One region of the Pseudoalteromonas sp. SD03 genome, then DNA from elsewhere that is predicted to be linked to it. Evidence: predicted binding sites of a transcription regulator. Region 1 holds the regulator's gene; the other holds the start of a gene.

Region 1 (12,639 bases):
ACCTTTAACTCCATCTTGATTTTGGGTAGTGTGATCAGCATATCTATTAAACCCGTTATGATATAAGTCTAACACCCAAAAAGGGGAAATGTGATGTTCAAGCAAATTAAACAGCTTTTTTCGAGTATTGATCAGCAAGATTATGATATTGAACAACATGATTTAAAAACAGCGGTTGCCGCATTATTAATTGAGGTAATGCGAGCGGATAACGATTTACAGGCTGATGAGCAACATACGCTAAGTCTAACATTAAAAAAATATTTTGATTTAACGGATGAAGCAGTAGATGAGTTAACCGAGCAAGCAAGTGCAAGCTTAGATGACGCCATTGATTATTTTCAATTTTCTAAGCAAATTAACAATCAATGTAGTGCACAGCAACGCATTGATATAGTTGAATTACTTTGGCGTTTAGCGTACTCCGATGGAGAACTTGATCCACAAGAAGAATACGTTATTCGTCGTGTTGCTAATTTATTGTATGTTACCCATGAAGACTTTATTGCTGCAAAGCTTGCAGCAACAAAGTTATAGTGGCTGCTTATTTAAGCTTACTTGCTACGCTAACTAACTGCTGTGCAAGACCAGCCACTTTTTCAGCGGTAGCGGGGTCGCTAATTCGACCGTTGTCATCTAATAAAGTATGAATAGCCGGTACTGCCAGTTGGTTCGCTAATACTAAGCTGCCAATGCCTGATAATATATCACGCACATGATTTAAGCCCCGTAAACCGCCCAACCCACCTGGTGAGGCTGCATATAACGCGGTTACTTTATTTGCAAATGCAGGCTCTGCGCCTTGTTCGGTGCGCGATGCCCAATCAATAGCATTTTTTAACACGGCGGTAATAGAGCCATTATATTCTGGGCTGGCCAGCAAAATGCCATCGGCTGCGCGAAGTTTGTCTTTAAGTTGTTGTACACCGGCTGGTGTGCCTTGTGCCTCGAGATCTTCATCAAACATAGGAATGGCTAAGTCTGCGAGTTTAATCACTTCTACTTCAGCGCCACTTTCTAAAGCAAAGCGTGCCGCTTCGTTAATGAGTTTTTGATGAAAGCTATCTTTACGTAAGCTACCTGCTAGGGCAATAATTTTTGGTGTTGTCATGAGCTGCTCCTGATAATGAGTTTGTATAATGTGACTTTAACAAATAATCACTTGCAGAAAAGCCAAATAAACGCAAAACTTGTGTGCGTATATGCACAGATTAAAGAGTAGTTATCATGGCAATTCAATTTAATGATTGGCAAGACCTGAAGGTTGCTTACGAGGTAGCGCGCTTAGGTACTTTAACTGCCGCGGCCGAAGTGTTAGATGTTCACCATAGTACGGTGCTCAGGCGAATAAATAACTTAGAAAAAAGCTTAAATGCGCGACTATTTCATCGCCATGCTCGCGGCTACAAAGTCACAGAAATTGGCGCTAAGTTATTTACCACAGCACAAGCGATTAATGGTGAACTAGAGCGCCTACATAATGACATTATTGCTGCAGATAGCACCTTGCAAGGTAGCTTGTTACTCACCACAGTTAGTGGCTTTATTGATGTATTAAGTGAGGTGTGTGAGCAGTTTCAAACCTTGCATCCGCAAGTGCAATTACAAGTGATTATGGATCAAAAACGCTTACGTTTAGATCATGGCCAAGCACATATCGCAGTAAGAGCTGGACCCAGACCGGATGAGGGTGATTATATTGCTCAGCATTTAGCGGCGCTCTCGTCAGGATTTTATGCATCAAAGCATTACATTAGCCGTTATGGGTTGCCACAAACATTAGCGCAACTATCGCTGCATAGCTTTGTGTCAGGTGTAGCAGGGTATAATGCCAAAGTGCCTTACTTTGCATGGGTTGATGAAAATATTCCCCCGTCGCAAGTTAAGCTAAGAGTGTCAGAAACCTCAGAAGCGACCCGCGCCATCGTTAAAGGACTCGGTATTGGCGGATTACAGCATGATGTTGCAGCGCAATACTCTGATTTAGTCCCTGTACTGCCTAATGAACTGAGTTGGCCAACCGATTTGTGGCTGGTTACGCATCATTTAGTGCATCGAACGGCAAAAGTTCAAGCGTTTAGTCAGCTATTAAAAAATTATTTTAAGCAGCGAAAGTTAAGTTAAAAAGGCTACAACGATTTTTTTATTGAAACACCTAAGCGCTTGGCTAGCCGCGTTAAGTTAGCGCGGTCGACCTGTAAACTACGCGCTGTGCTTGCCCAGTTATAATTATGTTGTTTAAGTTGCTGTATTATAAGTTGCTGAGTATAGGTATCTGTGGCTTGCTTTAACGAAATGTTGTTTGCTAAAGGTGGGATTACAAGCTGGTTTGAGTGTTCAAGAGCTAAGGTGTTAACATCGCTTAAATTTAGCTCACAATGCGCAGGTTCAATAGTAATAATTGGTTGCTGCCACTGATGTTGTTTAGCCTTTAATGCAGCCCGATTAATCACATGCTCAAGCTCCCTCACATTGCCTGGCCAGTCATATTTTTTAAGCAGCAGTTGCGTTTCAATACTGAGTTTTAGCTGTTTAATAGCGAGCTTGCGGGCTGTTTTTTCTGCAAAATAACCGGCTAATAAAATAACATCTTCATCACGGGCTTTCAATGGAGCGACTGTGAGTGGATAAACACTTAATCGATGGTACAAATCGGCGCGAAACCGTCCTTGTGTTACTTCGTGTTTTAGGTCGCGATTGGTTGCTGCAATCACTCTAACATCGACATATTTAAGTTCATCTTCGCCAACGGTTTGTACTTCGCCACTTTGCAGTACGCGTAATAATTTACTTTGCATAGCCAGAGGCAGCTCGCCGATTTCATCTAAAAATAAGGTGCCGCCATCGGCTAACTGAAATTTACCTTGGCGGGCATTTTGGGCGCCGGTAAAAGCGCCTTTTGCATGGCCAAAAAATTCACTTTCTGCGAGGTTTTCAGGCAGTGATGCACAATTTAAATGAATTAATGGCTGATCTTTACGTGCGGAGTGTAAGTGAATATTACGTGCCACCAACTCTTTGCCGACCCCAGTATCACCTAAAATAAGGACACTAAAGTTTGATGCCGCAACCAGTTTTATCTCATTTTTAAGCGTTTGTATTGCTGAGCTTTGGCCAATAATTTCACCACCATCACGTTTGAGCGCCTCACGGTTTAACGCTTGTACTAATTCACTAGAGTGCTGCGCATGTTGTTTGTAATGGGCAAGCTCTAGGGCTGTTTTAAAGTGCGCACTGCACAAGGTTTGTAAGGTGTTGAGTGTATCAGTGGTAATACCGTCAAACGCATTGGCGTTAAGGCTATCAAAGGTCAGAATGCCAAGTAGTGCGTTTTTATCATAAAGGGGTAACCCTAAGCAGGCATGCACTGGAATATCACCGGTTTTAGCCAGTAGTAGCCCGTCGTATGGATCAGGTAGTGGACAGTCATGTGCAAATTGCAGAGCCAAACGACTACTGCAGATGGCTTTAAGGCGAGGATGCTCCGCAATATCAAAACGTCGTCCTAGGCTATCGGGCATAAGCCCTTTAATGGCTAAGGGTTTTAATTGCTCACCTTGGCGAATTAATAATGCACTGGCATCGCTGGGAATAACACGTTCAACCGTGGCTAAAAGTTGCTCAAAACTGTGAGCATGTAACGTACTTTGCGCAAGTTCTAATGCAACTTGCGTCAGGTTGAATTGTTGGTTCATGTCAAAATGACCTTTTAGTGTATTTTTACAGGTTTTATAGTAGGTCATAAAGACCCATCTTGTAAAGCGAGTTAATTTAACCTTTTGAATATTATAGGTTTAATTGGTTGGCACACTCTGTGTAATGCTAAATGCAAGCAGTTAGTTATTACATAGGAAATAAACATGTTATCCGATAAAACCATACAAATAGTTAAAAGCACGGTGCCATTGCTTGCAGAGGCAGGTACGGTCGTAACCGATCATTTTTACAAGCGCATGTTTAGTCATAATCCCGAGCTTAAACATATTTTTAATATGACTAATCAAGAAACGGGTCGTCAGCAATTTGCATTATTTAATGCGTTGGCTGCGTACGCGCAAAATATTGATAATTTAGCCGTGTTAAAAGAGGCGCTAGCGCGAATTAATCATAAGCATACCAGCTTAAATATTTTACCTGAGCATTATCCTATTGTGGGCGCACATTTAATCGGTACGTTAAAAGAGCTTATTCCTGAGCAGTTTACTGCCGATGTTGAATATGCGTGGCGCGAAGCCTACGGTGTACTTGCTGATATTTGTATTACCGAAGAAGCGGCATTGTATGCGCACAGTAAAAACAACCATGGTGGCTGGGCAGGCACGCGCCAGTTTGAAATTACTGATAAACATATTGAATCTGAATTCGTAACTAGTTTTACGCTGACACCTGTGGATGGTAAAGCAGTTATTACCTACAAGCCAGGACAGTACATTGGCATTAAAGTTAAGCCTGAGGGCGCAGAATATGAAGAGATCCGCCAGTATTCTATTTCGCAAAAGAGCAATGCTAAAAACTATCGTATTAGCGTTAAAAAAGAGTGCCAACCAAAGCCTGGCGTGGTGTCTAATTATTTACACTCACTAGAGCAAGGCGCACGAGTAGAGTTATACCCGCCAGCGGGAGATTTCATTTTAAAAAATGAGGCAACTCCAGTGGTACTTATTTCAGCAGGCGTTGGCCAAACCCCGATGATGGCGATGCTGCAAACGCTACTTAGTGGTGATAAAAATCAAGCGATTAGTTATTTGCACGCGTGTGAAAACAGCCGCGAATTTTCATTTAAAGGGTATTTAGCGCAGCAAACGGCAATGCATCCACAGCTAAAAACATTTACTTGGTTTAATCAAGGTGGCGAGGAGTGTGATTTCACTGGGCTAATGGATTTATCGGTGCTTGAGGCATCATTACCTATTAGCGAAGGGGCATTTTATTTGTGTGGACCAGCATCATTTATGGCTTACGTAAAAGGCCAGCTACTTGATTTAGGTGTGCAAAGCTCAAACATTCACTACGAAATATTTGGACCACACCAAGCGTTATAGGTTAATTAAAAGCGTGTGTTACACGCTTTTAATTTAAACTTACAGCTTTTTACTATTTGTGTTAGCAGCATAAGCTTGTTGTTGCCAAGCATTAAATAGCTTTTGTTGTTTAGCTGAAATTTTTAAACCATACGTTTTTTGCATGTAAGCGTACGCATCGGCAATGCGTTTACGTGCATGAACAGGCGGTTCAACAACACGTTGTTTAAAATTAACTTTAACCTCACAGCGACCATATTGCGTCGCGTTTTGGGCTAACATGCCAAAGCGGTAGTTTGAGCGATCGGCGTTAATTTCACCAATTGCAGGGGCTAAATTGTTTATATCGGCTTCCATCAAGCGAAACTTAGCGCTAACTTTGCGGCAGTTTTTACGCCCACCATCTTGCCAACATTGTAACTGGTGACCAAATTCCCATGCAGGGACAATATGTTCCCATTCAATTCGCAGGGCACGTTGATTTACTTTGCCTGAGCGGGTTAGTGTGTTGCGAGGCACGTAGCCACAATGGGTAGGGTCGGGTACCAACTTTTTGCCTTGTTTTTTTATATCGCAACCACAATAAATACTTTTAGCGTTTTCGGGAAGGGTATTAATTAAGTGCTTTTTGGCACTCGAAAACCGCGTAAATTGTTCGCCCATTGCTGAAAAACAAGCACAGCAAGCCAACAAAGCTAAAATAAACCGAATCATATCCATCACATACGTGAACTACAGGAGCGGCTAGTTTAAGGCCTAGAATAAAAAAGTAAACTGCCGCCGGCATGCTTTAATTTTAATTTGCGTATTTTGTGTAGGGCGTTTTTTAGGAGTAAATAGTGGGCAATATTCAGAGGCTAACGCTAAAAACGCGTTAATGCAGTGATTCCTGCGTTGTTGATTTGGTATAACGGTAAAACTGCGTTAAAGTTTGCAATGAGATTAATAGAGGGTAAAAACGAGATAATGTCGGAAATTCAATTTTTAAATGTAGATCTAGAGCTTGAGTCAAAGCAAGATATTAGCGTATTAGTTGCTGATTTAAAAAAGGTCGCAACTATTTTACATTATGATAAAGACGAATACCGTCAACTTGCTCGCATTGAGGTTGCAGGTGAAATAACCACGCCAGATAAAGCGATTAATCACTTGTGTGAGTTAATCGAGTCGTGTTCACGCAATGCATTAAAGCAATGGTTGAGTTGTTCACGCAGAACTTTCGATATTGGGTTTGAGTCTGGCACTTCGCCAAAATGCTTTAACCAAGCCTTACATGCAGATACCTTGTTACGTATATCTGCAATTGGTGCAGGCGTAGAAATTACTATTTACCCTTTCGAAAAGTAATTTAATTTCAACCTTGGTTAATTGACTTACTAGCCTTTTCGCTCTACTACGGCTGCGGTCATACGTGATACGCAGCAAAGCTCATTGCGGCTATTGGTTATTTTAATATCCCAAACCGAGCTGCGCTTGCCGATATGATAAGCTCTCGCTGTGGCCGTTAATGTGCCATTGCGTGATGCCTTTAAATGACTTGCACTGATCTCTTGGCCAACACAATAAAACCGATTGAAATCAACCACAAAATTAGCGGCATAACTTGCTACTGTTTCAGCAAGCACCACATTTGCACCACCATGAACGATACCCATAGGGTTATGATGCTCTGGAATTGCCGGCATAGTTGCCACTAAGTAGTCATCACCAATTTCACTGATTTCTATTCCCATGGTTTTCATGAGTGTCCCTTGGCCTGTAATACCTTGATCTAATTGCTTACAAAACTCTAATGTAATCGGTTGATGCCAAATACTCATGCTAGCTCCTTGGATAAGTAATTGAGAATTAAAATTTATTAATATGATAATGCGTTGCTAATAATTACATTTATCACCCTGCTTTTAAAGTAGGTTATTGTTTGATGATAACGGCATATAAGGCATTAATTTATATTTGCGATTTTTAAATAACTGTATATACTCACAGTTAATTGTACTGTATGGAAAACCAGTTGTATGCGACCATTAACGAAACGCCAAGCGCAAATACTCGAACTCATTAAAGTGTTTATTAAAGACACTGGTATGCCTCCTACACGTGCCGAAATTGCACAAACACTGGGTTTTAAAAGTGCGAATGCTGCAGAAGAACACTTAAAAGCACTGGCCAAAAAAGGTGTGATTAAAATGAAGCCAGGCGCGAGTCGGGGCATTCAGCTTGTTGAAGAAGAGGAGCCAGAGCAGTTAGGCTTACCTTTAATTGGCAGGGTGGCTGCCGGTGAGCCTATATTGGCGCAACAGCATGTAGAAAGCCACTGTAAAATTGACCCTTTAATGTTTAAACCTGCGGCCGATTTTTTATTGCGTGTTAACGGTATGAGTATGAAAGACATTGGTATTATGGATGGTGATTTACTTGCTGTGCATAAAACCCAAGTTGCCGAAAATGGACAAGTTATTGTTGCCCGTGTTGACGACGATGTAACCGTGAAGCGTTTAGAAAAAGCGGGCAGAAAAGTACTCTTACATGCTGAAAATGATGAGTTTTCAGCTATTGAGGTCGATTTAGAAAATGAGTCGTTCAATATTGAAGGCTTAGCGGTAGGTGTTATTCGTAACGCTGACTGGATGTAGTATTAAAGCATAATTTAGCGCTTAATAGTGATTAGGCGCTGGGTTTGTTAGCAGCACAATGTCTAACTTATCAAATGTATGACTATATGTTGTTAAGTGCTTCTCCTATCATAAATAAAATCACTAAATACTTTATAAATAAACAAATTTACTCTGCTTTTTTAAGTTAACAATTTTTTATATTTCTATCCTGTAATTTCAATACACCCCTTACTAAACCTGACTCTTAGATTAATTGCCTGACTAGTTGCTATTTTTTTAGCTGCGCATTTTAAAAAATACACCTTGTTTATTTTTCATACTCACCTTGCTTATTGTTTATTTTTTAACTAGTTATTAAAGAGCTGGAATAAAAATAACTCACAGCTTAGTCGTTTTGAGAACACACATTTACTAAATCCAGCACCCTTATAAAAAATAAAAATAACGAATAGGCGTTTAAGCCGTATGCCTCTTCGCTTTGCGTCAGCAATAGCATCAAAGGAGCCGTCACATGGGTAAGCTGAGTTCTTCCTTGTGGCTTATATTGTTTGTTTTTTCGCAGAATGTGCTTGCTAATAGCCAATATAATATGCGTAAAGGCGTAACCGATATAAGTAATAATGTATACCAACTGCACATGACTATTTTTTTAATATGTTGTGTGATTGGGGTGATCGTGTTTGCCATTATGTTTTGGGCACTCATTCATCATCGCAAATCTAAAGGGGCTGTCCCTGCCCAATTCCATGAAAGCACCAAAGTAGAAATACTGTGGACTGCGATCCCTTTTGTCATATTAATTGTTATGGCCATTCCTGCGACTAAAACCTTAATTGCCATGGAGGATGCCAGCAAAGCTGATCTCACCATTAAAATTACAGGCTCACAGTGGAAGTGGCATTACGAGTATATGGGGGAGGACGTTGAGTTTTATTCCATGCTAGCTACACCTCAAAATGAAATAACCAACCTTGCTGATAAAAACCCGAATTATTTACTCGAGGTCGATAAACCGCTGGTACTACCAATTAATCAAAAAGTACGTTTTTTAATGACTTCAGATGATGTTATTCACTCATGGTGGGTGCCTGACTTTGCCGTTAAAAAAGATGCAAACCCTGGGTTTATTAATGAAACATGGACCAATATTAATGAGGTTGGTACTTACCGTGGGCAGTGTGCAGAGCTTTGCGGTAAAGATCATGGTTTTATGCCTGTTGTGGTAGAAGCTAAAACTGAAGAAGACTTCAAAACGTGGTTAGCAGAGGCTAAACAAGCCAAGCAAAAAGCAGCTGCAGCAGACGCTGCGTTATTAGACCAAGTTGTACCAAAAGAAGAGCTGATGGCGCTTGGTGAGCAGGTTTATATGGCGAGCTGCGCGGCGTGCCATCAGCCAACAGGATTAGGCTTGCCGGGTGTTTTTCCGGCTCTTAAAGGCAGCCCAATAGTCATAGGTGATATCAAAGGGCATATAGATATTTTGCTCCACGGTAAACCAGGTACGGCTATGCAGTCTTTCGCAAAGCAATTATCAATCAAGCAAATAGCAGCTGTTATTACCTATAAACGCAACGCGTGGGGTAATGACACTGGTGATGTAATTCAACCGAGCGAGATACAAGCGGCACTGGATGCTGATGGGGAGGCTAAATAATGAGTAGCATTGCAGAACAACCTAATACCAATGAGGCTCATCATGCCCATCAACCTGCCACAGGCTTTAAGCGCTGGTTATTTACAACCAACCATAAAGATATAGGTAGCTTATATTTAGTTTTTTCACTCACCATGTTTTTAATTGGTGGGGCAATGGCGATGGTTATTCGAGCTGAGTTATTTCAGCCGGGCCTACAACTGGTTGATCCTCACTTTTTTAATCAAATGACCACAGTGCATGGTTTAATAATGGTGTTTGGTGCGGTTATGCCAGCCTTTACCGGCTTGGCAAACTGGATGATCCCGCTAATGATTGGTGCGCCAGATATGGCCTTACCGAGAATGAATAACTGGAGCTTTTGGATTTTACCGTTTGCGTTTTTAATCCTATTAGCTTCATTATTTATGCCTGGTGGTGGCCCTGCATTTGGTTGGACCTTTTACGCGCCGCTTTCCACCACTTATAGTAACGACAACACAGCAATGTTTGTATTTGCTGTGCATATTATGGGTATTAGTTCGATTATGGGGGCCATTAATGTGGTGGTCACCATAGTAAATATGCGTGCTCCGGGTATGACGTGGATGAAGCTGCCGTTATTTGTGTGGACATGGTTGATCACGGCGTTTTTACTTATTGCAGTTATGCCGGTACTTGCTGGTGCAGTTACTATGGTGCTCACCGATAAATACTTCGCGACCAGTTTCTTTGATGCCGCTGGTGGTGGCGATCCGGTGATGTTCCAACATATTTTTTGGTTTTTTGGTCACCCTGAAGTTTATATTATGATTTTGCCTGCCTTTGGCATTATTTCTACGATTGTTCCCACCTTTTCACGTAAAAAACTATTTGGTTATGCCTCTATGGTGTATGCCACCTCCTCCATTGCCTTGTTGAGCTTTATTGTGTGGGCGCATCATATGTTTACCACTGGTATGCCCGTGGCGGGTGAGTTGTTTTTTATGTACGCGACTATGCTGATATCGGTACCTACCGGCGTAAAAGTATTTAACTGGGTAGCGACTATGTGGCGCGGGTCTATTAGCTTTGAAGTGCCAATGCTGTTTAGTATCGCATTTATTGTGTTGTTTACTTTAGGTGGTTTTTCGGGGTTGATGCTAGCGATTACACCTGCCGATTTCCAATATCATGATACCTATTTTGTGGTTGCACACTTTCATTATGTACTCGTAACGGGCGCGGTGTTTTCTATTATGGCGGGGGCTTATTATTGGCTGCCAAAATGGACCGGAAACATGTTCAATATTACCTTAGCAAAATGGCATTTTTGGTTGTCGTTAATAAGTGTAAATGTGCTGTTTTTCCCAATGCATTTTGTGGGGTTAGCCGGTATGCCACGCCGTATTCCAGATTATGCGCTACAGTTTGCTGATTTTAACGCCATTATTAGTATAGGTGGGTTTGCCTTTGGTTTATCGCAATTATTATTTGTGGTGGTTGTGTATAAATGTGCAAAAGGGGGCGACAAAGTGCCTGCAAAAGTTTGGGATGGAGCTGAGGGGCTTGAATGGGAAGTTGATTCACCTGCGCCTTATCATACGTTCTCAACGCCGCCGGACATTAAATAATGACTCACTTGCCGTTATTAAAAAAGCTGGTGGTGATTTGCATTGCAATGTTTGCATTTGCATTTGCCATGGTCCCTTTGTATGACGTGTTTTGCGATATAACGGGGCTTAATGGTAAGCCCTCGTTAGAGCAGGCACAGCAAAGTACCTTGGTCACTGAAAATAGAGAAGTCAGCGTTAGTTTCACTACGCATGCGCAAAGTGGTGCGCCTTTTGAAGTTAAATCTAAAGAGTACAGTGTAGATGTAAAGCCTGGGGCTATGCGTGAAGTTAAGTTTAGCGCTAAAAATAACAGTAATGAAGATAAAGTAATGCAGGCTATACCGTCGGTAGCACCAGGAAAAGCGGCCAAGTATTTACACAAAATAGCGTGTTTTTGCTTTGATCAGCAACCGTTAAAGGCAGGTGAAGAGCTGGAGTTTACATTATTGTTTTATGTAGATACTGAATTACCCAGTGATGTAGAAGAGTTAACCCTGTCTTATACCGTATTTGATATTAGCGAGCGGCTAGTAGCCAGTAATAACTAGCTTATAAAACTAGTGAAAAACTAGGAGCAAATAAAATGAATCAAAAATATGAACATTATTATGTACCAGAGCAAAGTCCATGGCCAATAGTTGGGGCAGTTGCGTTATTTTTTATTGCGGTAGGCGCAGCCTTAACCGTAATGGATATGGGCAAAGAGGGTGGTAATGGCGTTTACTTGTTATACGTAGGTATAGCTGTACTCCTTTACATGCTGTTTAGCTGGTTTAAAAATGTCATACACGAGTCTGATCAAGGGCTTTATTCTGCACAAATGGACCGTTCTTTTAGGCAAGGTATGAGCTGGTTTATTTTTTCAGAAGTGATGTTCTTCATGGCATTTTTTGGGGCGCTTTTTTATGCTCGCATGTTTTCTGTGCCTTGGCTTGGAGGTGCGGATAACAACGCCATGACAAATGAAGTATTGTGGCCGACGTTTGAAGCCATGTGGCCATTGCTAAATACCCCAGGAGGCACTTCGACCCAAGCGATGGGCTGGCAAGGGTTGCCGCTTATCAACACCCTTATTTTGCTGGCCTCGTCGGTAACTTTACATTTTGCCCATGTGGCGATGGAAAATAATAAACGTACCCCACTCAAAGTATGCTTGGGAGCGACCATTTTACTCGGAGTGTGCTTTTTAGGGCTGCAGGTAGAAGAGTATATATATGCTTATAACGATCTTAACTTAACCCTTGATGCGGGCATTTATGGCAATACCTTCTTTTTGTTAACCGGCTTTCACGGCATGCACGTCACCTTAGGAACAATTATTTTATTGGTGGTGTTTTTACGCATTATGAAAGGACATTTCACTAAAGATAAGCACTTTGCCTTTCAAGCTGCAGCTTGGTACTGGCATTTTGTTGATGTTGTTTGGCTGTGTTTGTTTGTATTTGTGTATGTGCTTTAGTGATTAAGGGAGACTGATTTGCCTTAATAAAACCAAGTTTTAGTGCGGCAATCACCATCACTAATACCACAACAGAAAATAACACCCGACGCCCTAAAAAGTGAGACATAGGGCGTCCATTGGTTTTCCCTGACACCATAATTAATAAAGCACGAAATAAATTAAATAATATAAATAATAACAGTAGAACAATAATAATTTTAATAATCACTGGATTATACCCTTATGCAGTTAGTTGTATTTAACAAACAAAAGCTTAGCTCAATAATAACAATTTGCTTGGTTGTTATTGTGGTATTGGTTTGTGTGCGAC
Region 2 (12,639 bases), 1.4 Mb from region 1:
AAGTTTTGGAACAACTTTATATGTTCTTCTCCTAAGCCAAGTTTGATTGAAACTTCAATTGAAGATGCTATTGCTAAATTTATAGAAGATGAAAGTATAAATATTAATTCAGAATCAGTGATTGAAGTGTTCAGCTGAATTTTATCATCTTCAAAGTTTTTAGACGCTAATGCCGTCAGATTACCATGTGAGAACCGACATAAGTGGTTGTACACAGTTTTGTATGCTTCTAACTCGTTAGCTTTATTAAATTTATCATAGATAGTAAAATCTTTAGACTTGTCATTTGAACTATTAAGCTCACTTAATTTATTCTCTACACTATCTTTAGATATTGACCCGTAGTATCTATTACTATGATCGAAGTTTTTTAAGTATGTTATTTCTGATTTTCTTTCTGCCTGCATTAATACATCGATAAATGTATCGTCGTCGACTAAACATTTTAAATCAATGTAAGTTTCAAGCGCGCTTCTCATTAATATTTGGCTTGATGTAAACCGCGAATTTCTAGCTAGGAAAATGATTTCATCACTTAACGAATTAATTCTAGAAAATAATGCCCAAATGAATTTTTCATTATTATTTTCAAATTTTGAATTTGAAAATAATTGATTTCGTTCTGAAATGAATTCGTCCCAAATTTTATAATAATGAGATTGCATGAGCATCCTTGTTCGCATAACAGCTTATTGAACACCATTTTGGTGGTTTATAACACACCAAAACGGCGTGTATTACATACCCTGATAATTTCACCAATAATTACCTTTGTAAACAAGTAATTAAAATAGCTAGGAATTAAGCTTGTTATTTTGCACCAAAGCGGCGGTTAATAATGTTATCGGACAAAATTAGGCTCCTACTCAAAAAAGCGGGAATAAATTTAACTTTTTCAGTGTCCGGTTATCGCTCAAAGCCGCCTGTCAGGCGAAGTCTAAACCCGTTCTTTTAAACTGTAAGATCGGATATGAGCTACTACAATTTAAGCATTAGCCATTAAAAACCCGCATTATGCGGGCTTTTTTGTGGGTGGTGTTTTTATTTTTGACTTAACAACTGAGTGAAATACCCAGTTGCGGCGTTTAACTGTTGATTTCATGGTTCACCATAATTCGCTTAATTCTTTTTCTAACTGCTTTTGTGCTAAACGTTCTTCTAATAGTTCACGGGTTGATTTGCTGCGCTCAATATATTGCGGCCGTGGCTCTTGGTTTTCATGATGTGATATTTTTATCGGTGTGCTTACTGTCTTGGGTGACACAATGCGCGCTTTTTTAGAGCGTGGTTTGGTTTCACCAGTGCGGGCTTTGTAAGCTTTGCGATCACAGCCACAACCTTGAACAAGCCCTAAGTTATCTTTACGTACTACGCGAGTGGTTCCGCATATGCATTTACACATAAAATGCTGCACACCTCGGTTGCGGCGGTCTTCGTTTAATACTGTCCAGTTGTTGAAAACGTCACCCGCTTTTACTTTACCTGTTGCCATGGCTGTTCTCCTGTTGTTTTGGTTGTGGTCTATTGGTTACTGCAAATACATCGGCGTTAGGTTCTTGCTGGTAGCCGGTGCAAATTTCTGTAGCAAATACGCTGTTATTGGTTTTCCCGCATTGGCCGTATTGGGTTTTAGGCGCGGGCTTGTCGAATTTAGTAATAAACGGGCTGTGCTGATCCTCTGCATATCCTTTTGGGCAAAACGCCTGGCAACTAATACATGCCTTTGGCATGAGTACTTTTGAAATTTGAATAGTCATTTTCTCTCCTACGCCATTAAATCCAGTGACCACCAATCGTTGTCGCTGATTGCTGATGCGCTGTTATTGTTTACTAAAATTGCTAAGTCCCAATCGCCAATGGTGATAAGGCCGTTTTTAGGCTCGCCGTAATGGAACTCACCGAGTTCATTGCGCGTTGCATTAAGGGTTTCGCGCCCGTCTAGCTGGGCGTATTGATAAGCAAGGTCTACTAATTGGCGAGCTTGCTGCCAGTGATTCTCTGTTACATGCCAGCTTGCCGATTTTTGGGCGAGTGTTTTTGCTCGGTATTCAATAGCGAGGTGCTTGTTGTGTTTTATTTGCGCGGTTTCGTCTAAAACATGAAGTTGGCCGTTTTTAATTTGGTAAATTTGGTCGTCTCTGGCGATCCTCTTGCCGTTATTAAGATCCTTTTTAACCTCTGTGATCTGTTTTTCATCACACCCCACCATATCGAGTATTAACTCGGCGCTAGAGCCCACGGCTATAGGCGTACAGTTATTACCACTAGACCAAGATAGGTCGGCTGCGCCGACGTTGGTGCTAGCCTTAGCTGCGAGTTTTTCTGCTGTACCTTTGAGTTGCCTTGTCCATTCGATAAGACGGGTTTTTAAGCTGGTTGCATCCGTTACGTTATGCACATTGTTAAACAAACGTGTAAGCACGGCTTTGTAATCAATGTTGGTTACAACCCCTTTAATGCGGCGAACTACTTCGGCGTAGTCGTTACCCATTGGGGTGTCTTCGTACATTGATTTAAAGTTAGCGGCGCGGCCAATACACATACCGCCTTGTAGTTTTACGTAGTCTTTCCAATTAGCGTTATCTGCCGCGTACCGAATAGGCTCTATTATTTCGTCTTTAATTGGTTTGCCTTTTGGCATACGGCGAAGCTCTCGCCAAACCGTAACGCTTGGCGAACCTTGAAATTGAAACTGGCGAATATTCCACGTACTTGCCCAGGCTAAAACGGGATTGGCTTGCTCTTGCAGGTTTTCGCCTGTGTCGGCGTCAACATGATCGGTCAGCATGTAACCATCAATATTTTTACTAATGTATTTAGCAATGTAGGCCGCTGCACTGCCCTTGCTTTTATCGAGCTTTACCGCGTCAAAGCGTGGGCTAAAAGTACGGTAAAATTTGGTAGGCGCTTTATGGTTTTTCGCCTTAAACTTTTTAGGTTCTCTTTTTTCAGCCTTGGCTTTCTCGGCCTCTGCTTTATTGCGTTGTATGGCTACTTCGTTAGCCTTCTTTTTAGCAAAGCCCCACTCGCTGCGCTTTTGTTTATAGATTTTAAATAACTTGGTTTTCTCAGTCCCTGCACGGTATTTAACGCAGGCTTCTACTGTTTTTATGTGGGTGCCATGGGTGTTTATATCTACAAATTTATTGAATACTTTTGCGCGGGTAAGCTCGGGGCCATAACGATCGTAAAGCTCGCTTTTATCCTCTTGAATAAAGTACCAACGCAAAATAGCGTTGATTTCTTGAAGTTTGTTTTTTGGCATGAATAACATCATGTGCCAGTGCGGACACCCGTCAGCATGTGGCTCTACAACACGTACACCAAAGTACTTAAGCTCACGGCGGTTTAATTTAGACCGTGCCCGCGCCCATGTTGTGGTTAAATAATTTTGCGCATCTTTAGGGGTTGAACCGTCCCACGTACTTGCATTGGCATGAAAACGCGCAGGGCAAGTAATGGTGTAAAACATGGCAACATAGCCCATTTCGTCGGCTAGTTCTTCGGTTTCACGGATGCGTAGCATTAGCTCATTACGGCGGTTAGCAGGGTTTGCCATGCCGCTTTTTACGGCTTCAATTAAGTTAATTACATCGCCGTCGCTGCTTTGTAGTTCCATCATTTCGAGGAACTGGCGACCACTGGCTTGGGCAAAGCTAAATTCACGTTGTGCTTGTTTTGATGAATACGGGCTAATACCCCGGCGTTTAGGTTTTTGGTTTTTTTTGTCGTAGTAAAGGTCTTTACCCACTTGGCCGGTTGCAATTTCTAGTAATTCCAAAAACTGTTTACGCAGGGTTTTTAATTGGCGAGCCCACCATTTATCGCATTGCAGTTTAAGCAAGGCGATTTCAAAACAGGCTTGTGGTAGGTCGTCTTCGCGCATGTCGTAAAATGGCACGTTTACGCCAAACTGTTTGGCATACCCTGCAACCCCTTCGTAGGTAAGGCGTACTATTTTTTCATACGGTAATTGCTGGTTTTGCTCACTTACATCAAGTGCTTTTTCAAGGCACTCTAATGCAAGAGTGCCTGCATGCTTTTTAGTTTTTTCAACACTACTTAGAATATGCCATGGCAATGGCATATTGTGAGTAATACTGAGCAGAACACCAAAGCGAGGCTTTAAACGCGCAATAGTGCGGTGCATCCATGTATTAGCACGGAACTGGCTCCCCGCTTTTTTTTCGGTGTAACGATCAATGTATTTACGGGCCATGCGACTTTGCAGCGACACAGGCACCTTTTCCAAGTTACTAGCAAGGTAATTAAAGTCGTCAATATCAGTAATAGACGAAATTAAGCCCTTAGCTATGCTTGATAGGTTAAGGGCGTCAAGGTCGAGCGGGATTGGGTTAGCCACGGCGCTACAGCTCTATTTCCATTGGCTCGCCACCAGTTTGTACGGCATTTAATGCAATGCTCATTAAGCTGTATGCTCGTTCAAAATTAACATCATCATCAGCAATCAGTTTTACGATTGGTAGCAAGTCGGTTAGCGTGTCTTCGCACTGTATTAGCATGTGTACGGTGCTACGTTTGTTTAAAAGACGGATAGTAAAATTGGCTTGCTCAATAGCGTGTTCAACAATATTCAGTATTAACTGTTTTTTAGATAGATCTTGGTCTTTGATAGTGGTCATTTTTAGTATTCCTTTGGGTGTTGTTTTAGGTGTTATTTCACAACGCCAAGCGCTGAGAATATTTTGCGGAACTCGTCGGTTCTATCGCCAAGGTAGGTAATAAAGCAGCCTTTTGGTGCGCCTTTTTTTACATTCCCTTGTGGGTCGTTGAAATGTGTGCGGCCATCAATAAAACAGCTTAAACCTGCGTTTAATAACTTTTGGCACCATGCTTCTGAGCTATTAACAAAGGTAATGTTCATTGCTTCTTTAAAGTGACCTAGTGCAAATTGCTCTAAGTAGTAGTCAATCCAATCGCCGTTGCTTGCTATATCTTCGGTAATGCAGTGGCCGCGATACTTATGGTAGCTCGGGTCGTTACATATTTTTTTAACGCACTTTGGTTTGCAGGCAAGTTCACCTTTATTAAATGGATGATTTAACCAAACTGTGTTTGCAATCCATTTTTGAGTTAATGCATCATCTTCTTTAGTGAAGTAGTTCATTGCTCTCACTGATTTATTTGCAATCGAATTGCTTGCAGGGTCTAAACCAACAACGGAGAACATTTGGTGCACATACTTCAAAACTTTAGCTGGCGTGTAAAACTCAACATTGCCACTGTCTTGATTGATTAGCTGATCGGGAGTCATGGCCGTTCCTTAATGTGCTTGTGAATCAGTTTTTAACTGTTCAACTAAATGCGGAACAACATCAAACTTAGGCGGGGTTCTTTCGAAGTTTTCGCGCCCAAGTACATTTGCTTCAGTAAAAGCGGCAACAATGTCTTGTAACGCTAAAATGCCTTTGCGAACTGCATCACGCTCTTGAAAATTAAACTGATAAAAGCTCATTTCAACATGACGTTGTTTAAGCCCCGCAGCAATACACACTATTTTGCGTTGCTTAGCGGTTAAAACAGCATTAAACACATAACCTGGTGTGCGCGTTCTATCACTCATTAATGCTTTTATTTCAGCTAAGCCTTTTGGTATGTGGCGCCCTTCTACTGCTTTTAATGGTGCAGGTTGTGCGTTTTCGGTTTGTTTAACTAATGCATTTGCCATGGTTATGCTCCTAGTTTGCTTTATGTTGGCCGTAAAACTCGTGAAACTTTTCAGCGCCTAGGCGCATCCATTCTTCTATGTCTTCTTCAACCCATACCACACGGCCGCTTGATGCCTTGTGCGATTTAGGAAACTGGCCGCGCTCTATTAAGCGGTAAATTGTTGAACGGTGAATACCGCACTTTTCTGCCACATCGGCTGGGCGTAAGTAGCGGTCGTTAATGGTGATAACTTCGCCGCGTAAATTGCGGCGGTAGTGATCGGCTATATTTGATTGGTTCATGCTGCTGCACCTTCTGCTTGGGCTTTTATCTGATCACCAAATTGGTTATGAAAGTGTTCCGGTGTCATTGAGCGCCAAATGTTAATATCGGTCGCTAACCAAAAAACACGGTCGCCAGCTATGCGGTGACTTGGTGGGAATTTATTAGCAGCCATTAACTTGTAAATCATTGCGCGAGAAATACAGCAAAGCTCTGTAATATCTTTGGCTCTTAAAAACTTTTCGCTTTCGCTAATAGGCTCACCTAGTAGTGTTGTGCGGTATTTTTTAGTATCCATTCTTTATTCCTCATCGTATTTAATAGCACTGTGTACAGTTCCTTTTTTTGTACTTTTTATGCTAACCTAGTTAGTTAAAAGGCCTTTTTGCTTTATTAACCTGCAAAAGGAACATAAATTGATTTTAATATACTCTTAAAGGTCATAATCATGACCCGTGTGACTATCGTAGATCATAAGGATGAACCATGTCAATCTCACTTGGCGAAAAATTTAAATTAATTCGCGGAACTACTGGTTTAAATCAAATTAAATTTTCTGAGCTGGTAGGTATTGGCATTAGCTCGTATAAAAAGTATGAGTCAGGCAATCATGATGTTGGCACTCAATCCTTGCTGAAAGTTGCTAATCACCCACAATTTAAAAAATATTCGCTATGGCTTATAACAGGCGAGACAAATCCGGCCGCTGGGCAGTTTGCACCAGGCGATGTGATTGATGAACTTGGCTTGTTAAATGAAGAAGAATTTGAAGAGCAGTTTATTGATACGTCTATTAAATCGTTAATGATGTTTTTCCATCTTGATTGGTTTAGGGTAAACCCAGATAAAAAAATTGATATTAACGACTGCGGTAAATTACTACTAAAAGACTTAAAACCGATTATTGACGCCCGCGCAAGCAAACCCGCCAATAGCCAAAAAACAGCATAAAAAAGCCCGCATTTAGCGGGCTTTTTAGTTACTTGTTATTTAATCGTTTTATTTCTTCATCTACTTGTTGCTTTAAGTTTTGGTAGGCTGGTTCAAGCTTCTGCCTTAGTTTTGGTATTTCGGCATATGTACCGTGATTTAAATTTTGAATTACGTGAACAAGGCTTAACTCAAAGTTACTGCAAGCAAGTGCTTCATCATAATATTCACTATTAAGATTGCCTGTATTTTCTACTAACCTATCAAAATCGCTGCAGATAACATCTAACTGTTTATCATAATTCTTTTTTACGTCATAAAATCTTAGCTTATCGCTCTCTTTGAATGGCCCTTTAAACCAATAGTCTAGCTCGTCAACTTTTGATTTTAATTGATAAATTAAATCTATTGGTTTTAACTGTTTGCGCTCTTGGGTTTGTTCAGTAGGTGTGCTTTGTGTGTTGTTATTGGTTTCGGTATTACTACCGCTACTTAAAATAGCAGCAATGGCCAATAGGATAATGCCAAATATAACGGCTGATTTTTGGGTTATGTCTTTATGTGTTTTGCCCTTTGATTCGGCTTTTTCTTTGTTTGTTTTGTTTATTTTGTTGAGCACAGGCGGGAAGAAAAACCCAGCGGCAAACATACAAATTACCCCTGATAGGTGATCGCCTAAATCAAAATACATTATTACTGATATAAGTGATAACACCCCGAGCACCCACGTTCCGACCTTGATCATACTTATTCCTTTTATTTTCCGTAATATGTAGGTTTATACATTAATTTATAGCGCACTTTTTAACAAGGCGAACCAAAATCGAATACGATAAATATTAAAAAAGTATTAGAATAATATTAGAAAAATACTTATTTTCGAATATTGACAGTGTATATAACTAAATGTTCTATGTAGCGCTAGGCTGCTACTTACAACGGTTTGAGACTGCATGAGACAAATACGGATAATCCCTTACTTGTCTATGACTTTGGCGTCAGTTATATTTATTTACACGGTAAACATTTAAACAAATGTACATTTGTATAAATATGTAAGTCCATTGTTAGCATCTTACTAAGGAGGCTATATGTTGGAACAATTAAGAATTTATCTAGCTGATATTTTTGCACCTGGTGTAGAAGAAAGCAAAAATAATGAGATAAGAATGATTATGCGTAAGAACGGTTCATTTAAAGTTGATATGAAATCATTTAGAAAAAGTGATGAAGTTAAACGACAGATTGATTACATACGCAATGAAGAAAGAGCCTAAGGGCTCTTTTTTTTTAAAGGGAATTTTATGGTTAAGCCTACCGTTTTTATTATCTTACTAATTTCAATTGTTGGTTATATTTTTTGTAAAAATAGTCATTTCACTTCACCAAAGTTCAGTAAGTCTAACGGCTATCATACTTTTTTACTTTCAGCTTGTTATGGCAGTGGTATTTTTGTTTTAGCTTTTGTTTTATATTGGCTGTGTAACTCAGACTCCGACAACTATTTTTTTGTTGGTTTTTTAAGCCCTTTATTGATTAATATTTTCAATGATATTGCTCCTTCAATCTATGTACCTTTTTGGTTTCTCAACTTTGTTCAGGTTTCCCTAATTGCATTGTCGCTTTCATTCGTAACCCCATGGATATTTCTGTTGCTTGCAATGCTTTTTTCAAAATCAACTAAAGCAGATGTAATGTACGGTGCTTTTAGTAAGATAGCTGATACAGATGATTTATCTGAATTTTCTAGCCTATTCTTTTTAAGTAATGAGACAGGAATACCGATAGCATTCACTTTATCAAATAGAAAAGTTTATGTTGGCTACGCATTTCATGGAGCCAAACATCTTAATGATATTATGGTGCTGCCTTTTAAGAGTGGTTATAGGTGTGATGATGAATTGCGACTTGAACTGGTTACTGACTATCAACCTATTTTTGATTATCTCCTTAAAAATGAAGAAGATGATGGCGCAAGGTTTTTAATAACTATCCCCATTAGAGAAATTGTACACGCTAGCTTGCATGACTTTGGCTATAAAGACCTTTTTAAAGAACACGAAGTACCCAAGAAAGATAAAAAAAAGCCCACTTTTATATCTCGAATATTTAAAAACCCGCATTAGCGGGTTATTTAACAAGTTTGAATATGGGCCGTTCTTGTGCAAGGGGTAAGTTAGTTGGCTTTTTAAGTGCTTGGTTTCTAAATATGGTGGCGCGTTTATGTGCCACGTTCATTGATTCTATTTTATCCCAGTTATCTGGCTGCTCTATTGTGGCGCCTAAATCCATAACTATAGAGTAGGCTACACCGTAATCGTCTTGTTGGGCCGCTGTTCCCTCTGGCATAAAGTGCTTTATTTTATGTTTAAGCATGGTTTCTATGCCTGTTGTGTTTTGGCCGCGTACTATAGCGACCCCAGTTATACATAACGCCATTGTTAAACAAATAAACATTACTATGAGTAACGGCATTTAAATTCCCTCTTTGGTTAGTAGGTCAGTAAACTTTTTAACTGGGTATATAGCAACAACACCTAGCGATAATATATTTAGTGCAACAACGCTAAAACTATAAGCGGGTGACAGCATGCTGTTATCTAGCAGGCCGCGCATTATAAATTGTATTAGCTGCACAACTGCTTGAGCTAGTGCAAGGTATAAGCAAAAACGCGCTGTTGTTGAGAACGTGCAACCCCTAATGCTATGCATGAAAAATAACGCAACAACAAATGCCATTGAGCAGCTAAACATGGTGAAGTAAAAAAACTGCCTGAGTGCTAGCTTGCTCATTTCTATTGTAATTATGTATTGCGCCAAGCTTGAGCTTACAAAGTGAAATACCATCACGGTAATCGCTGCAATAAAGCATGAATGCATTGTGTGATCATCAATTGATTTTAAATTACTCTTACCACCAAAAAATAACGCTGATCGGTGTTTGTTAAGCGTTGCGAGTAAAAATACAATAATGAGCATTTCTAAAGCTCTTATTGTCCAGTCTGTGGCGGTTATAAAATCAATCATGTGTTTTCCTTGGTTGTGTAATTAACCAGCAGTAATGCTGGTTAATAGATTTAATGGCTTACTTCTTTTTTGGTGGCTCTACACCGCCGCCGCCACCGCCATTTTTATTTCTTGCTACACCAGCATTGATGCGTGCTAGTTTTCCGTGTGCATATTGCTTGTTCATACTGTGTTCCTTTTGTTTGTTAAAAGATTCCTAATTAAGGAGTCAATTTCATTGTAATGATAAATTTTATAATAGCAACTCAAAGCACTGTATATAAACCCAGTTTAATCTTCCGAACAACTTGATTTATAACAATTTAATAGTGCGCGGTTTTACCTGTTTTCAACACTAAAAACACCTGTTTTTTACTCGTTTTTTTAACTTTTATACTATTTACTTTAATGGTGGCAATGTCTTATAGCTTTTGTTAAAAAGCACATTATTTAGCCTTTATTCTTCCGAACATTGTTTTAAAAGTGGCTTAAACAGGGCTAAAATTAATTTAAATTATTTTTATAAATAGGGTTATTTGATGATTGATTCTAATGTTGATGTAGGACCAGGCATAAAAGAGCTGGAGAAAAGTTTAGATAACAGCCTTTTAAGTGACTCTACTTTTATTGGCCGAGCAAGTGGAAGGAGCATGGAAGGTGTTGGAATATTTAGCGGTGATTTATTAGTTATAGATAGGGCGGCAAAAGTTAAACATGGTGATGTGATTGTTGCGGTGTTAAATGGGTTGTTTGTTTGCAAGATAGCAGATTTAAAAAATAACCTTTTACTTTCAGCCAACCCAGAAAATGAACCAGTTAAGCTCACAGAGTTTGACCAGTACAATATTGAAGGTGTTGTAACTCAGTCAATTAGAATGCATAGGGCTAATTTAGCCTTAGGATAGACAGAAGTTACATTAACTTTAAAAAAGGCTCTCCTTTCACAATCACTTTTGTTGTATCTAATTTATTAAGCTCATTTGTATTTATGTTTAATAAATTAGCTTCAACTAAAAATACCGCTCTTTGGTTTTGCTTATCAACACTCAAAATTTTAACCTTTGCGAATGTTTCTGCCTGTTCAGAGCGAACAAGCGCTTCACCCTCTAAGTCTGCAAATACAGAAAAGTTAGGGTTATCTTTTGATTTTGATACAAGCTCAACGCCCTGCTTTATATCTTTCTTTTTTATCGCAAACGCATGAAAGTCGTTTTCATTTTTACCAAATGAAACAATCACTGACTCATCCGAACCCGGCAATAAATTAAAGGAATCGACACTAATATAAAGTATTTTCTGCTGAAAATTATAAACATGGGAATAAATTATCAACGCTACAAGTATTATAGAGAAAAATATTTTCATAGGGGCGAACTCTAATTAACATGTTTATATTAAATAGAGCATAGTGCATTGGAAAGAATTGTTAATTGTAATGTCCGAAAAGTGCCAATTGCGGACACTCATAACCTTAGTCACTTGTTATAAGCCTGTTTAAATAAATTAGAACAAGTTCTTTTCACAACTAAGTGTATTCAGAATAGTGGCCTTTAGAGTAGAGCCCTTAATATTGACATGATCGTATCTACCAATTTTTGAATCATTTGAAGGTACGATTCTTCTAAACGAATATTCTCCATCTCTTGACGGGAAAGATTGATGCAAAGTTCCGTTCACTACTCTATAAAAACTACGATTAACGTTTCCATTATTGATATAAACTTCAACATCAATAAAGTCCATAGAATCGGTTACTTGGTCCCATCGACCAAATTTTATGGATTCTTCCTTTGTCATGGTTCTAACTTTACCCAGTTTAATAGCTTTGACTACGGAAGGGCTTGAATCACTTTTTGTTTTAGCTATTGAGCAAGTTGTGTTCTCAAATTCGAATGCTTGTAACGAACTACTTAGCAAAGAAAACATGATTAATACTGACTTAAATTTACTCATCGGCGATTGCACTCCAACTCTGCGTACGATGCATTTACAAGCATTTTATTATTGATTTCTGCCATATCTAAATAACCTGATCCTGGATATTTGTATGTATACGTACTAACAGTGTAAAATTTGTAGCCTGTAGGTGTTTCAAGTTTTGCCACACAGTTCTTGTACTTGTCACTTGTGCAGGATAAAGTCTCGTCACCAATCGTCATTGTCTGATAGTCCTTATCAAAGATGATTGTTTCTGAAAAATTACCAACATTTTGTTTTTTTACCTGACACACTAGGTGTGTATAGTTTTCTAATTGTTTTGTCTGTTTGCTAGGAGCTGATGTTGATTGACATCCAGCAACTAACAACGGAACCAAAAGAAACATAATCTTTTGCATAAAACCTCTTACTAAAATTTTAAATGTTTATATTAACCCGTTGAGAAGGTATAAATAAAATTAGGCTTATGACGCCTGCCTTCAGCCGACCGCTTGGAGCGGATGACCGAAGGGAAGTAGCGGAAAGCGGGTCGGCTGCAAGACGTTGTTATACCTAAGTTAATTTGGACAGTTGATCTACGACTGTTGCGCCTTTTTCGATTATTTTGCCCCAAGTATCCGCTGACTTGTTGAGCTTGGCAGCCTTTTCAGTAGCGGATTGAACGTGCCCCCAAGCTATCTTAATTTTACCGACTACTGGCTCGGATGAGTTTTCCCGAATTACTTCAGCATTCTCTAGGATTTCCCCCAAACCGTCGACATAACATTTTTGAACCGCCTTACTACCGCGAATTTGTAAATCATGTAACCCGCG

Evidence for each region. The regulator LexA, encoded in region 1, represses DNA repair genes until DNA is damaged. The targets are predictions, from matches to a motif close to TACTGTATNNNNATACAGTA.
Region 2: a site for LexA is predicted at 10,161-10,180, ahead of ABZP26_RS05765 (LexA family protein). Genes of this name have one in related genera too.

What each region holds. Positions count from the first base shown of each region.
Region 1 is NZ_CP162514.1:3,339,537-3,352,175, reverse strand. Features, by position in the region: gene ABZP26_RS15665 (TerB family tellurite resistance protein) at 94-537, shown strand; gene ABZP26_RS15660 (NADPH-dependent FMN reductase) at 545-1,111, opposite strand; gene ABZP26_RS15655 (LysR family transcriptional regulator) at 1,228-2,124, shown strand; gene norR (nitric oxide reductase transcriptional regulator NorR) at 2,130-3,695, opposite strand; gene hmpA (NO-inducible flavohemoprotein) at 3,861-5,042, shown strand; gene ABZP26_RS15640 (endonuclease) at 5,082-5,735, opposite strand; gene ABZP26_RS15635 (hypothetical protein) at 5,988-6,368, shown strand; gene ABZP26_RS15630 (PaaI family thioesterase) at 6,398-6,841, opposite strand; gene lexA (transcriptional repressor LexA) at 7,040-7,657, shown strand; gene coxB (cytochrome c oxidase subunit II) at 8,151-9,293, shown strand; gene ctaD (cytochrome c oxidase subunit I) at 9,293-10,885, shown strand; gene ABZP26_RS15610 (cytochrome c oxidase assembly protein) at 10,885-11,415, shown strand; gene ABZP26_RS15605 (cytochrome c oxidase subunit 3) at 11,451-12,326, shown strand; gene ABZP26_RS15600 (DUF2909 family protein) at 12,229-12,537, opposite strand; gene ABZP26_RS15595 (SURF1 family protein) at 12,552-12,639, shown strand, end outside.
Region 2 is NZ_CP162514.1:1,234,218-1,246,856, reverse strand. Features, by position in the region: gene ABZP26_RS05840 (DUF5677 domain-containing protein) at 1-665, opposite strand, end outside; gene ABZP26_RS05835 (hypothetical protein) at 1,106-1,492, opposite strand; gene ABZP26_RS05830 (hypothetical protein) at 1,479-1,757, opposite strand; gene ABZP26_RS05825 (replication endonuclease) at 1,766-4,363, opposite strand; gene ABZP26_RS05820 (hypothetical protein) at 4,368-4,643, opposite strand; gene ABZP26_RS05815 (DNA N-6-adenine-methyltransferase) at 4,676-5,275, opposite strand; gene ABZP26_RS05810 (hypothetical protein) at 5,285-5,689, opposite strand; gene ABZP26_RS05805 (helix-turn-helix transcriptional regulator) at 5,700-5,972, opposite strand; gene ABZP26_RS05800 (helix-turn-helix transcriptional regulator) at 5,969-6,250, opposite strand; gene ABZP26_RS05795 (helix-turn-helix domain-containing protein) at 6,439-6,903, shown strand; gene ABZP26_RS05790 (hypothetical protein) at 6,932-7,627, opposite strand; gene ABZP26_RS05785 (hypothetical protein) at 7,974-8,159, shown strand; gene ABZP26_RS05780 (hypothetical protein) at 8,187-9,008, shown strand; gene ABZP26_RS05775 (hypothetical protein) at 9,013-9,357, opposite strand; gene ABZP26_RS05770 (hypothetical protein) at 9,358-9,909, opposite strand; gene ABZP26_RS05765 (LexA family protein) at 10,428-10,793, shown strand; gene ABZP26_RS05760 (hypothetical protein) at 10,801-11,253, opposite strand; gene ABZP26_RS05755 (hypothetical protein) at 11,392-11,841, opposite strand; gene ABZP26_RS05750 (hypothetical protein) at 11,838-12,224, opposite strand; gene ABZP26_RS05745 (hypothetical protein) at 12,379-12,639, opposite strand, start outside.